DNA from 2 places in the uncultured Exiguobacterium sp. genome. Region 1 is predicted to be linked to the other one. Evidence: a T-box and tRNA genes for the amino acid it is inferred to sense, from the RefSeq annotation. Region 1 holds a T-box; the other holds one or more tRNA genes.
What was found. A T-box is a leader RNA that pairs with one kind of tRNA and senses whether it is charged. The one in region 1 lies ahead of ileS (isoleucine--tRNA ligase), so its partner is inferred to be a tRNA-Ile.

Region 1 (7,675 bases):
ATCGTTGTACGATAACGTTTCGTGTTGAAAGAGCTTCGCCCCGTTATGTTGACATAAGAACGTCTGATAGTCGTCTGCCGTCCACGCAGGTAACAGCGCGAGCTGTTCGTCCGTTGCTCCTCGGTTAAAAATGAAACGTTCTCGGGCTACTTCCCCTTCTTCTTTTTGGACCTCTAACAAACCGTCGACGAGTCGACCTTTTAATGCTTCTAATGCAATCATGCTCTTCTCCTTAACAATATTCTTTCGTTGGTGTGAACGAGACACCGACATCGTGTCCGCCTAGCTGAACATCCCCTGCTCCTTGTAGCGGTTCAGTTCGCACGGAGGATAAGACAAGATGTTTGAATAACAAAGGCTCAAACGTCTCGACGATCGGTTGGAACGTCGCATCGACCGACAAGACGAGATCGATTCGGGCGTCCCGCGATAACGCTTGTGCCTTCCGTTCCGACTGGATATAACGGACGAGCTCCCGCATCCAGCGTTCTTGCTCCAGTGTTTCCGTGATTCGTGTATCGAGCGTCACGGTGAGTCCACCATTCGTCGCAGCAGCAAAGCCCGTCTGGACGATTGGTTCGACGATGACGTCCGCTTGACGCACTTCGACTTCATCGCCTGATGCGGTCTGATAGATCAATCTTCCGGTCTCGAGCAAGTCGGAAGTCTCCTGTGCAGACAATTGTTGTAGCCATTGGTGGATCGCGTTCGCTTGCTGTGCGAATTTCGCTCCGGCTGCGCGGAAGTTCAGTTTCAGACGGAACCGTGTCGTCGCTTGCGTCGTCGGAACGATTTTGACGTCTTTTACATTCAGTTCCTCTTGAATGATTGCCGTATAGTCCGCCCACGAAAAGGTTTCACTCGATTGGACGCTTAAGCTAGCAAGCGGTTGTTTGACTTTTAAGGCATGCGTATTACGTACTTGTCGTCCTAACTCGACGACAGAGACAACTTGCATCATTTCGTATTCCAGATCAGGTCGGAGCATCGATCGATCGGCAACCGGATAATCCGCTACATGCACGCTCATCCCTGTTAATCGCTGATAAACATCATCAGCAAGGTACGGCGTGAACGGAGCGAGTAGTCGTGCCGTCGTCGAAAGTGCGAAGTGGAGCGTCATGTACGCGGCTTGTTTTTCTTGCGACCAATCAGCTTGCCAGAAACGTTCCCGCGAACGGCGGATGTACCAGTTACTGATCTCATCGACGAGTTGCGCAAGGCTCCGTGCTGCTTGAGTCAATTGATAATCGTCCATCGCATCCGTCACGTCTTGCGTCGTCTGATGGACACGCGAGAGCAACCATTCGTCAAGACGCGTCCGTTTTTGCGGACGTGAGCCATCAAATCCGTCCAGTTCGGCATACGTCAGATAAAACTGGACGGCGTGATCCAGTGTATCGACTAGCTTTGATTTTGCTTCTTGGACGATCCGCTCAGCAAACCGTTTCGCACTCCACGGACTGCTGTCGACGAGTAGCGCCCAGCGCAGGCTATCAGCACCATATGCTTCGATCAACGCCACCGGATCGAGGGCATTCCCGCGACTCTTCGACATCTTTTGCCCGTTCTCATCGAGGACGTGACCGAGTGCAAGGACACGCTTATAAGCAGGCTGTCCCGTGAAGAGTGTCGAGATCGCTTGCAAACTGTAGAACCAGCCCCGTGTCTGATCGATGCCTTCGATGACGACATCGGCTGGATACCGGTTAAGCGTTTGCATCCGTGACGGATAATGCTGTTGCGCGAACGGCATCGCTCCGCTATCAAACCAGACATCGATGACTTCGGGTGTCCGGTGCATCACACCCTGACACGTCGGACACGAGACCGATAACGCATCAACGTACGGTTTATGCAACTCGACGGATTCCGTCGATGTCGTCCGGTGCAACAAGTCCGCCTTATTTTTTGGAACGAATGTCGTGTCACACGCTTCACACTCCCAGACGTTCAGCGGGGTGCCCCAGTAGCGATTGCGACTGATGTTCCAGTCGACGAGTTGCTCAAGGAACTTTCCGAACCGCCCTTCCTTGACGTGATCGGGGTACCACGTCACAGATGCATTGTTCGCAAGGAGTTGTTCCTTGACGGCCGTCGTCTCGATGAACCAGTTGTCTTGTGCGTAATAGAGCAGTGGTGAGTCACATCGCCAACAATGCGGATAGCTGTGCGTATAGCGTTTTTTCGCAAACAAGCGTCCCCGTTCCGCGAGCATCTGGATGATCGCAACATCTGACTCCTTGACGAATCGACCAACGAGTGGTGGAACGGCATCCGTGTAACACCCAGCAGCATCGACGACATTAACGAATGACAGACCGTTTTCCCGGACGACCCGGTAATCCTCTTCCCCGTACGCTGGAGCAAGATGGACAAGTCCGGTTCCGCTCGTCGCTTGGACAAAGGGCGCCCCGACGACCGTATGACCGTTCTCTGGCGTCACGAAATCAAACGGTGGTTCATAACGCAAACCGACGAGTTCCGCACCGAGCTGTTCGGATACGACCTCGACGGATTCCGAGAACAGTTCAGCGACTAACGCTTTAGCGACAATGAATCGCTCTCCTTCAAACTCTACCGTGACGTACGTCAATTCCGGATGAACCGCCACCGCGACGTTTGCCGGTAACGTCCAAGGTGTCGTCGTCCACGCAAGCAGAAATATCTGCTCCATGTCGACGATCGGAAGTTTGACCGTCGCCGATAAGTCCGTCACGTCCTGATAGCCTTGCGCGACTTCATGGGAACTGAGTGACGTCTGACAGCTCGGACAATAAGGTGACACGCGGTGTCCTTTCGTCAACCAGCCTTTGTCATGGATCGTCCCAAGGATATGCCAGACGCTCTCGATATACTCGTCCTCCATCGTCACGTAAGGGTCATCCATGTCGACCCAGTAGCCGAGTTTTTCCGTGAATGCACGCCACTGTGTTTCATAGGAGAAGACACTTTCCTTACAGCGGGAGATGAATGCTTCAACACCATAGTCTTCGATCGCTTGTTTGCCGGAGATGCCGAGTTGTTTCTCGACCCCGAGTTCGACCGGTAGTCCATGTGTATCCCAGCCGGCTTTTCGTTCGACCCGGAATCCTTGCATCGTCTTATAGCGGGCGACGGTATCCTTGACGGTTCGTCCGAGTGCATGACCGACGTGGGGTAAGCCGTTCGCAGTCGGCGGTCCTTCGTAGAATACGAATTCCGTTTCCGTGCGTTGTTCAATCGATCGTGCAAAGACCTGGTCTTGTTTCCATCTGTTTCGAACACGCTCCTCACGTTGTTGTACGGTTTCTGCTTGATTTTGTGACGTCATCTCTTGTTCGCTCCCTTGTTGATAACTAAGAGAATACAAAAAAGTCCGCCCCCTTTGACAGGGACGGACTTCACCGCGATACCACCCATATTCCGTCGAGAATGCTTATTCTCGACAGCACTTAGTTGCACACTATCATGTGCATTCCATGTAACGGTGGACATCCGGTCACGCTTACTGAATGGTTCAGCGTGACTTCTCAGAGAGGATCTTCATGATTGATCTGGCTACCGGCTCTCAGCAATCCCGGTTTTCTGTAAGGCAGAGGGACAATCATTACTCTTTCTCGTCAACGAAATGATATGCTCTTGTTGTGGAGAATCTTACCACATGAATTAAAGACTGCACAACAGCTTTTTACATTTTCTTGAAAAGGAGTTTTTTGAATGTTACATACTTTCCCAATGCTTAAAACGAACCGCCTCGTCTTACGCGAAGTGTTACCCGAAGATGCTATGAGTGTCCTCGCCTATTTATCAGACGAACACGTCGTCAAACAGATGGGGCTCGACCCCTTTCAATCAGAAGCAGACGCGCTTGAAGAGATTGACTGGTACGCTTCGATTCGTCGCGATCGCACAGGCATCCGGTTCGGGATCGCGTTACAAGAAGACGATGTCATCATCGGCAGTTGCGGATTCTTGAATCAGTCGGCACGCCATCAGCGGGCAGAAATTGGTTTTGAGTTGAATCCTGCCTATCAGGGACAAGGCATCGCGAAAGAAGCAGCACTTGCAGTCATCACATATGGGTTTGAGGAGCTCTCTTTAAATCGTATCGAAGCACTTGTCTTACCAGCAAACACCGCGTCTCAACGATTACTTGAACGACTCGGTTTTCAGCGCGAAGGCTTGCTGCGTCAATATGAAAACTCGCGTGGTCAGTTCGATGATTTGTATATGTACTCGATTTTGCGGAGTGATTGGCCGTCTTAAAAAGATAATCTGTGAAATATCAAAAGTCGTTTAGATGGGTGAATCCGTCTAAACGACTTTTATACCGTTTTATCGATAAGATCTTGCTTTTAAAAATTCTATGATCGGCAACAGTGTCAGTCCGATCGCGAACAAGACGATCAATAACAGATTCGCTGATTCATGTAAAAAGTAATCGAGACAGATGAATCCAAAAATCAGGACAATCAGAATTTTGTAGCTAACGAGCCCACTCTCCATCGTAATCTTTTCTCCAAGTTCATCATTCGGTATCGGTCGACTGTCTTCTCCTGAACGTGCCCACGTAAAATACGAGAAGAACATGATCATCAGAATAGCCAATTGCACGATGGAGAAGAACGTTACATTGTTTTCGAAGATCATACTAATGATAGTAAGACTCGCAAGTATCACGAGCGTCACTAAAAATAAACCCGTTTTTTTCTTAGACATCCCATTCCTCCTGTTCTGAAATGAACAGATGATCGACTTGTGTCTGCAAGACTTTAGCGATATTAAACGCTAATTGTAAAGTCGGATCATACTTGTTGTTTTCAATCGCATTGATCGTCTGCCGACTGACCTGACAGCGGTCAGCCAGTTCTTGTTGCGATAATTTTGCCGCTAGACGTCGCTCCTTAATGTGGTTTCTCATGTCCATTCCTCCACGACGTGTCAAATTCTTTTTACATCTCTACTGTAATGAAATTCCATCCTCATGTCAAAAACATTTGACACGATAATCGTTAAAAAACACGTTCTGATGCTCAGAACGTGTCGTATATGATAGCTCAACCTCGTGGTGGAAATGGATCGTGTCCGTAGGAATCTTTTTCGCGAATCTGCCCTTCTTTGTTATGAATGACAAGCTCCGTCTTCTGTTTTTTCGCAATCCGACGCCCTTCTGCAATCGCTTCTTTCTGTGTAGCAAATCGCTTTGTTGCTCGAGTCGCACCAGCAGCTTTCACTTGATAGCCACCTTTAGGATGTGGCGTGACATGTTGCTCTCGTTTCATCCAACTCCTCCTCTCATACGTGTCAGCTAGATACGTTCACGTCACATTGATGACTATCTTGATGTCCCTGTTTCAACAGTATCTTCGATTGGCAACGTAGACATGTCATCAATCGGAAGGTTGCTTTTTTCGTGCTGACCGCATGTCTTCGTAATTCATTTTCATATACATGTCTTGCCTTGATTCGATGATCAACTTCACTTTCCATCTCAATCCCTCTTCCCTCAACTTATATTTTTTTCTAACTATTATGTGCCCTGAATCATTCTCTACAAATCCTTTTTTAAGAAAATCAATGTTTCCGCAGGCAGTTTCATAAAAATATCGTCAAAAGGTCCTGTTTAATATGTATTTTACCGACCGATAAATGAATTACAGATAGAAAATATGAGTTGAGAGGACTAGTTGAACGTGAAGAACACAACCAAGAACCATTCCATCCGAACGCGCCTTTTAGTAATGATTAGTTTGATTTTGATTGCCTTTTTTGTTTTTAGTAGTCTAGCTTTATACTTCAATACGAAACAAACGGCAGTCTCAACATTGAAAGCGACCGCTGAAAAGGACGCACTGCGCATCAGTAAAACGTTCGATACGGCAACTTACAGCGAATTTCTACAATCGCCTGTCGCGTCCGAACAATACGAAACGTTACGAACAGAACTCGATACGTTACGAAAGCAAAATGGACTCTTATATACATACACAGCACGCATCGACCAAAATAAGGTTCGATTATTAATCGATGGTTTACCAAAAGATAAGGCTGCGAAAATCAATGCCCCGGCAAGTGGTGCAACCGTTGCCGAAATGCAAGACGTCCTAAAGGGCAAAACACATACGACGGACGTGATTGATGATCCAATCTACGGACAGTACATCAGTGTCTATGTCCCCTTGAAAGATTCGACTGGCAACGTCATCGGCATCCTTGGAACCGATATCGCAGCGAAGGAAGTCGATGCTCTGACGACCGATCTATTGCAACAAAACGCTCCGATTTTCATCGGTTTGATGCTCCTACTGTTGACGATAACCCTTATCTTGCTCTACATCGTCCTCGGTCGTAAATTACGTCCGCTCGAGACGTTACAGAAAGTCGCCGCCTTGATTGCTGAGGGACGACTGGATCAGGCAAAACAGACATTGACCGATTTGACGATTGCTTCAAAAGACGAAATCTATGCGCTTGCGATCTCGATTCGTGATATGAACGAGATGCTGCGGACGATGATCGTCGACATCAAACAGACGGCTACCCTCGTCTCGACGACGAGTCAATCGATCGACCAAAGTACGTCGGAAGTACTCGACGGTTCCGAACAAATCGCTCATACGATGTCGGAAATCGCGACCGGAACCGAAAGTCAGACGCAAGTTACACTCTCGTTGAATGACGAGATGAATCGGTTCGCAACATTGATTGAGACGACGAATCAGTCTGGTGTTGAAATTCAAGGAACGACGGAGCAGATGGCAACACTGACACGAGTCGGTCGGGAGCAAATGTCTACTTCTGTTGAACAAATGCGTCACATTCATCAGCATGTCACGCAATCTGCTGAACAGATTGATCTACTGAAACAGCAATCATCAGATATCCAAACGCTCGTCGGTATCATCCGCGGAATTTCCGAACAGACGAATCTACTCGCCCTTAATGCCGCGATTGAAGCGGCACGGGCTGGTGAACAAGGCAAAGGATTCGCTGTCGTTGCGACCGAGGTCAAGAATCTTTCGAGCCATGTCGCTAGCAGTGTCAGTGAGATCGCAACGATTGTCACGTCAATCGAAGCCAGTGCGCAGCAGATGCAACATAGCTTTAAAACGACGGTCGAAGCAACAGCAGCCGGTGAACAGATCGTCCTTGATACGGATACGACGTTCGAACGGTTGACGGATCAAGTCACGCACGTTTCAACGGCAACACAGCAGATGACGCAACAGATGGAAGACGTCTTGCAGGCAGAACGGTTCATCCGCAATGCCTTGACGGAAATTGCCGCTGTCGCGGAAGAGCATACGGCGAGTAACGAGGAAGTTGCCGCTGCGTCTGAACAAATGATTGCGACGATCACGACGCTCCATACGCTCGTTGGTGATTTAAATGCACGAACAGAACATTTAGAACAGGAAGCCCGTCGCTTCGAGATTTAATCTTTCATTTGTTCTTTTCTGGTTCTCACTCTATACTGGTGTGAACTTACATATGAAGGAGTCGAACCAGATGTCCCATTATGATGTCATCATCGTCGGTGCCGGTTCTATGGGGATGGCAGCCGGCTACTATCTCTCTCGAACCGATCAAAACATCTTACTATTAGACGCTCACAATCCACCACATGATCAAGCGAGCCATCACGGGGAGACTCGGATCATTCGTCATGCCTACGGGGAAGGTGAAGCTTATG
Region 2 (7,675 bases), 420 kb from region 1:
TCCGTTTTCCTTACAAGACTTATACTACGGACGAACTATTAAAACGAAATGAATCCAACGTAAAAGAATTGTAAAGGCGTGTTTTTTAGTGTTTACAATTCGAAATCCATTAGAAAAAAAGGTCAATACAAACAAAAAAACGAGAGTGATAGCTCACTCTCGCTTAGTTTCTAGTTAATTTGGCTTAGTTTGCCACGGTACATCCTTGACGTTGAAATACGCTTTGACAAGATCATGACCGATTTTCGAGTTGACCGTCTCTTGCTCCATATAAGGAAGGAACACAGCCCACGCCATTTCTGGATTGTCATATGGTGCCCAGCCGACAAGGTTCGAGTTCAATGAACGAACCGGTTGCCCGCTACCATCACGTAAGGCGATTCCGTCATCACCGTAAACGCTGACCTGAGCAGTACCTGTTTTCGCTGCAGCATCGATTCCTGTTTGTGCGATGACTTTCGCTGTACCACGCTCACCTTTAACAACACGGTGCAACCCTTCTCGGACATGATCAATGTTATCTTGACTGACTTCAATCCGGTTCAGATAATTCGTTTTAAAGCTGTAATCAACTTTTTTCGTACCCTTTTCAATCGAGTTAGACGCCAACACTTCTTTTAAGAAATGAGGCTGAACACGATAACCACCGTTCGCAAGTGTTGAAATGTACTGCGCGACTTGAAGCGGCGTGAAAGCATCGTACTGTCCGATGACTCGGTCCATCAGTAATGTGACACGGTCTGGCGTCCCTTGAACACCTTTTGCTTCGTACGGTAAATCAATACCTGTCGTCACACCAAGACCGAACTGGCTATAGTAATTCTGCATGATGGCAGCCGCTGCATCTACGCTTGCTCCCGCGATACCGTTGCTCGGATATTTCGCCATCCGCATCGCGATGTTAAACATATAGACGTTTGACGAACGCTCGAGCGCCGTTAAATCCGTAATCGGTCCCATGTTAACATATGATGCTTTTTTTGTACCTCCGATCGTGATCGGCGCATCGTTAATGACTTCGTTTTGACGAATGACACCTTCCTGTAATCCCATTGCAACTGTTGCACCCTTAATGGTCGAACCGATTTGTAATGACGTCAAGACGTTGTTGATCGCCACATCCGTGAATTTCCCAGTCGAAGGATCGAGCTTTTGACCTGACATTGCTAAAATTTCACCGGTTTTTGGATTCATGACGACGGCATAGCCTTCTTTTAAATAACGACTACCCATGCCGCGACCCATCTTGATTGCTTGTTGCATGATTTGATCTACTTTTTTATTGTATTCCGCATCAACGGTTAGAACGAGGTCTTTCCCGGACTCACCTTCTTCACGTTTCGGATCTCCAACTGGTTCACCATTGAACGTCTCATACACATCGTATGCTGGTTTCCCGCGCAGAAGGTCTTCATACTGTTGTTCAAGGAATGATGTCCCGACACGATCATTCAAACTATATCCTTTTGCTTTGAACTCCGCTTGTTGTTCTGCCGGAATCTTCGAGTACTTCCCAAAGATATTGCGAAGCGTATCTTTATATGGATACGATCGCTCATAGAACGGTTCGACCGATACACCCTTCAGATCTTCTAAGTTCTCATCAATGATCGCCATCTCTTTTGCAGACGCACCGAGTTTGACGAGCTGTGGATCAAGTGCATAACCGACTTCCATATTATGTTTGATTGCGATGACTTCCATCGTCTTGTCATCATAATCAATATCTTTTTTCGTGATTGCATCTAAGCGAATCTGATCTTGCTCTGCAATCGAAAGCTTACTTTGTTCTTCTGTTGAAGGATATTTCTTTTTCACTGCCTCTTGGTATCGACGATCCGATTCTTTTGTATTCGTCGCCACCCAAAAATCCTTGATGTCACGTTCCGTGACTTTCCAGTCTTTTTTAGGTAGATCAATGATTGCCGCAAGACGCTGCGCGATTTCAATACGTTCATCTACTTTCGTCGTTTGTGCGCGGCGATAGACAATCGAATATTTAGAAATCGTATCAACCAAAAGACGACCATCTCGATCATAAATCTTTCCGCGTGGCACCTCATATTTGGATGCGATCATTTCTGTTTTTTGAACTTCCCGCGAAATTTTTTCACCATTGACGATTTGCACGACCCCTAGACGGAAAATCAAAATCGCGAACAATAAAAAAACGACGAAGAACATTAAATTCAGACGAAGCGGCAGATGATTACGCCGTCTTCCTCGTACGGTGATTCGTTTAGCCATGGCGTACTCCCCTATCGTTCAAAAGTCATCTTGTTTCATTATATAGAAGGAAACTTTCCATAACAACCTATCCCATCATTTTCCGCATTAAAAAAAGCGTATCGTTCACAATTGAACGATACGCTTTTTTTCATTACTTCGCGTCAGCGTAAAGCTTTGCTACGTGATCCCAATCAACGACGTTGAAGAACGCATTGATGTAATCCGGACGACGGTTTTGATAGTTGAGGTAGTATGCATGTTCCCATACATCAAGACCGAGGATTGGTGTTTTGCCTTCCATGACTGGTGTATCTTGGTTTGGTGTCGAAACGACTGCCAATTTTCCACCGTCAACGATCAGCCAAGCCCAACCTGAACCGAAACGAGTTGTTGCTGCTTTTGCGAACTCATCTTTGAATGCATCAAATGATCCGAATGCTTCGTCGATTGCTGTTGCGAGTTCGCCTGTTGGAGCAGCGCCGTCGTTCTTCTTCAACAGTTTCCAGAAGAATGAGTGATTCCAGTGACCGCCACCGTTGTTACGGACTGCAGTTTGAATGTTTGCTGGGAGAGCATCCAAGTTTTGAAGAAGTTCTTCAAGTGACTTTCCTTCATGTTCCGTACCCTCAAGCGCCGCATTCACGTTCGTGACATACGTGTTGTGGTGTTTCGTGTGGTGAATCTCCATCGTACGAGCATCGATATGTGGCTCAAGCGCATCATAAGCGTAGCCGAGTTCTGGTAATTCAAATTTTGACATGTTCATGTCCCCCTTTGTGCTATTTTCGAAAACTTCAATGCCCTTTAAGACTAGCAAAAGAACCTGTGTTGACGCAAGTCAAGACCCTCGGATTTACTCGACTTCTCGTGGAGCAAAAACCGAGACACCACCACCCGGTACCGGGAAGACACCAAATCCTTCCTCGTCGATCACGACAGGATGATCTTGATGATTCGTATAGTCGAACCATTCTTGTCCGGCACGCTCATCGCCTACGAACATCCGTTTTTCACACATATCGGCATTCGACAATAAGACCGCACAGCCAGAGTTCTCAATTTCCTCAACTCCACGACGAACCCAACCGACACAATGTGGATCATCGAGATAATCTTCCTGCTCACCATATGCTTTGTGATACCGTGCATAGAGTAAAGCATCAATCATTTCTTTTTTCCCTTCTACCGGATGTGGTCCTTGCACTCCATAATAGTCACCGTAGAAGACACATGGGTAACCGTCTTTACGAAGTAAAATCGCCGCGTAAGCATGTTGTTTAAACCAGTCATCCACCCACGACTCAAGTGATTCTCCTGGTTGAGAATCGTGATTGTCGACGAACGTGACGGCATTCGTCGGGTGTGATTCGACAAGGGTATCTGCAAATAACGATGTCATATCAAAGTCCTGTCCCTGCTTCGAAGCTTCATGAAACTTATAATGAAGCGGAACATCGAACAAATCGATCGTATAGTCGACGCTATCGAGGAAATGACGACAATCATCGAGATCTGATTTCCAGAACTCGCCGACCATATAGAAATCACCTTCACTTTTTTCAATCATCGATTTTGCGAATTCATGAACGAATTCATAATTGATATGTTTGATGGCGTCGAGTCGGAAACCTTGGCAATCAATTGTTTCCTGGAACCAATGCCCCCAGCGGATCATTTCTTCGCGGACTTCCGGGTGATTATAATCGATGTTCGCGAACATCAAATAGTCATAGTTTCCGAATTCATCATCGACTTGATCATTCCAATCTTTATTTTTACCGGAAATTTTAAAGACACCCGTTTTTTCTTCACGGGCATCAAAATCCGTTCCATTGAAAAATTCATGTGTCCAGATGAAATCTGAATATTTTCCGTTACGTCCTGGGAACGTAAACTTCGTCCACGCTTCGATTTCAAACTCTTCTGAAATTTCTTTCGAACGATCTTCAGGATGGACTTCGACGACATTGATCGTCTCGAGTTCATCGGCCGCTGCCTTATGGTTCATGACGACATCCGCGTAGACAGCGATATCGTTTTCGCGAGCAACCTGGATCGCTTCGACGAGTTCATCTTTCGTACCATATTTCGTACGGACCGTTCCTTTTTGATCAAATTCACCTAAATCGTAGACGTCATAGATGCCATATCCTGTATCTTCATCCGATTGACCTTTTGACGCCGGTGGAATCCACACGGACGTGATGCCGGCAGCACGTAATTCAGGCGCCCGCTCTTTCAAGCGTTGCCAGTGCTTCCCATCATTCTCTACATGCCACTCAAAAAACTGCATCATCGTATGGTTACGTTCCATCTCTCTTCGCTCTCCCTTAGTTACTATAGTATGAATATTATTACAATATCTTTACTATTCCCCGGGGGAACAAAAATAAACGCTCCTCGTTTTTTAACGAGAAGCGTTCTACTGAATGGACCCTGCAGGGCTCGAACCTGCGACCGGACGGTTATGAGCCGTCTGCTCTGACCAGCTGAGCTAAGGGTCCTTAAGTAATAGTAGCGGCGGAGGGAGTCGAACCCACGACCTCACGGGTATGAACCGTACGCTCTAGCCAGCTGAGCTACACCGCCATGATGTATGTTTCTTACTCTTACTAGATTACGAGATGTGGCGGAACTTGTCAATATGCTATTTCAAAAAAATAAACAGCTGATTTCATTTTTTGAAATCAGCTGTCATAGATGAATCGTATTTTGTTTAGTTCGTTACTGCGGTCCGCTGTTCAAGCACGAGATCCGTGATGTTGACAGCGTGATCGCCAATTCGTTCAAGGTTTGATAGTAAATCGACGAAGATCATCCCTGCTTGTCCCGTACATTCGCCAGCATTCACGCGAAGGACATGATGCTTACGGAATGAACGTTCTAGTGCATCGAGTTTGCCCTCGAGTTCAAGAACTTTGCGAGCCCGTGTGACATCATTCTCTTCGACGGCGCGAACGGCACAGTCGACGATTTCTTGTGTCAAAGCATACATGTCATCTAGCTCTTGTTTTGCTGACGATGTGAACTGAATCCGGTTGACGATCTGGAAATCGACCAATTCGACGATATTCTCGACATGATCACCGATCCGCTCGAAGTCATTGACAGCATGCATCAGTAGCGAATGATCATTTGATTCACGCTCTGATAAATCATGCGCAGCTACTTTGACAAGATAACTCGTGACTTCTGTATTTAAGTGGTTGATCGCGTATTCAATCTGCGCTGATTCCGATACATCCTTCTTATCATGCGATTGCGTGTAACGATTTGCTTTCGCAAGTGCGTCTTTTGAGAATTCACCCATACGTAAGACTTCAAGTTTCGCTTGGTTTAATGCAAGCGCAGAAGACTGGTTTAAGATGTTCTGATCGAGATGACGTGGTTTTGAATCGATCGTCGTATCCGTACCCGGTACGATTTTTTGAACAAGCCATGCGATTTGTGCGATGAACCAACATTGAATCAATGTGTTGACGACGTTGAACGTTCCGTGTGCAAAGGCGATTTGCATTTTTGGTTCTAAACCAAGCGCACCTGTGATCCACGCAATGAAGCTAGAGAACACTGGTAATGCGATCAAGAACAAAATTGTTCCGATGATATTGAAGATGACATGTGCGGTGGCTGTCCGTTTAGCTGCGATCGACGCACCAAGTGCTGCAAGTACTGCCGTAATCGTCGTTCCAATGTTATCCCCGAACAAGACTGGTAGTGCCGCTTTGATATCGATCATGCCACCAGCATACAACTCTTGTAAGATACCAATCGTCGCAGATGACGACTGAACGAGTACAGTAAAGATTGTTCCGACAAAGACACCAAGTAATGGATTATCTGACATCGAGACAGTCAACTCACGGAACCAGGCACTTGATTCAAGTGGAGCCATCCCGTCCCCCATCAATGTGAGACCGTAGAACAATGCACCGAAACCAAAGAAAATCTGTCCGATATACTGAACACGTTCTTTATTGAAGAAGAAGATCAAGAACGCACCAATAGCGATGGCGGGAAGTGCCGCTTCTTTAACATTGAAGCCAATGATGAAGGCAGTGATCGTCGTACCGATGTTCGCTCCCATGACGACACCGATCGCTTGTCGTAAATTCATCAGACCCGCACTAACGAGTCCAACGACGATAACGGTCGTACCGGAGGACGACTGAATCAGTATCGTGACTACGATACCTGCTAAGATACCTAATAGTGGATTCGTCGTATACTTATCGAGGATATAACGTAATCGGTCTCCCGCTGTTTTTTGGAGACCATCTCCCATATACTTAATACCGAAAAGGAAAATCCCAAGTCCACCGATGAAGGTGAAAATCATTTCCTGCAAATCATAGTTCATCTTGCCAGCTCCTTTATTTGATGTGGATTGATGTGTTTGTAAAGTTTATTTTTTCGACCCCCCTATTATGTAAAGGTCTAATGAACTTGTAAACAGTTTTTACAACATCCGATTGTTAAGGTTTTATTAATCTGTATCAACACACAAAAAACCTTTATTACCAATAAAAATTAAATAATTATAATCTGTTATAAAACAATAGAAAGAGTGATTCACTTGTCATTTTTACGTCAACTGATTAATTACTTACAAACTTCCTTAATTCCAAATCGTCCGTTTTTGCGTCTTCGTTTGGCAGATGTTTCCCTTTATTTTTGTGGATTAGCTTGGATTTCATTTTGGACGACGGTTATTGATTCCTTCTTTTCACAAAAAAACATCCCAATCGTCGTCTGGTTCATTCTCCATTTCACCTTCATCACAATCGCCGTATTACTTTATCTACTTTTCATGGCGTATCTGACAAAAGGATTCGTTCGACTGTTGCTCCCTCGCCCATGGGCATATCGTCAAACGTTTCCTTATACAGTAGCTACGAATTTATGGACCTTCCCCTTTGGTATGCTGCTTTATCAATTGGGTCATCATCAAATAGGAGTTGCTTTGCTCATCATCGGACACTTGATTTACACGTTGGTGCCTTTATGGATTGCCCGTTCCTCGAAGCCGCGTTCTTCACGTAAACCTCAATGAGTATAAAAATCAGGCGTCCGACGGATTGACGGACGTCCTTCTTTCATTAAACAATTGTAAATGTTCAATTTTCGTTCTTGTTTCTCGATTTTTAGGGAATAGTTCGATATGATAGAAAAGGTAAACATAAACAATATGGCGGTATGCCACAAAAGGAGATTTTCGATATGCCGAAAATGGTCCATCGCTCTAAGACTCGTCCCGTTCGTGTAGGGGACCTTGTCATTGGTGGAAATAATGAAGTCATCATCCAAAGTATGACGACAACTAAAACACACGACGTCGAAGCGACAGTCGCTGAAATCCTACGTCTTGAAGAAGCTGGTTGCCAAATCGTTCGCGTCGCTTGTCCTGAAGAACGTGATGCGCTCGCACTTGCAGAAATCAAAAGCC

Region 2: it has a tRNA-Ile gene. The T-box ahead of ileS (isoleucine--tRNA ligase) is inferred to sense a tRNA for this amino acid. The anticodon was not compared.

The regions. Positions count from the first base shown of each region.
Region 1 covers NZ_CAXYJR010000005.1:1,526,785-1,534,459, forward strand. The annotation lists gene ACHWTJ_RS09875 (SMI1/KNR4 family protein) at 1-222, opposite strand, end outside; gene ileS (isoleucine--tRNA ligase) at 233-3,313, opposite strand; T-box leader at 3,370-3,615, opposite strand; gene ACHWTJ_RS09885 (GNAT family N-acetyltransferase) at 3,700-4,248, shown strand; gene ACHWTJ_RS09890 (hypothetical protein) at 4,318-4,701, opposite strand; gene ACHWTJ_RS09895 (helix-turn-helix transcriptional regulator) at 4,694-4,903, opposite strand; gene ACHWTJ_RS09900 (DUF2188 domain-containing protein) at 5,040-5,264, opposite strand; gene ACHWTJ_RS09905 (methyl-accepting chemotaxis protein) at 5,676-7,421, shown strand; gene solA (N-methyl-L-tryptophan oxidase) at 7,492-7,675, shown strand, end outside.
Region 2 covers NZ_CAXYJR010000005.1:1,942,451-1,950,125, forward strand. The annotation lists gene ACHWTJ_RS12045 (penicillin-binding protein 2) at 175-2,247, opposite strand; gene ACHWTJ_RS12050 (superoxide dismutase) at 2,381-2,989, opposite strand; gene ACHWTJ_RS12055 (alpha-amylase) at 3,083-4,543, opposite strand; tRNA gene ACHWTJ_RS12060 (tRNA-Ile) at 4,660-4,733, opposite strand; tRNA gene ACHWTJ_RS12065 (tRNA-Met) at 4,745-4,818, opposite strand; gene ACHWTJ_RS12070 (Na/Pi cotransporter family protein) at 4,946-6,589, opposite strand; gene ACHWTJ_RS12075 (hypothetical protein) at 6,797-7,282, shown strand; gene ispG (flavodoxin-dependent (E)-4-hydroxy-3-methylbut-2-enyl-diphosphate synthase) at 7,450-7,675, shown strand, end outside.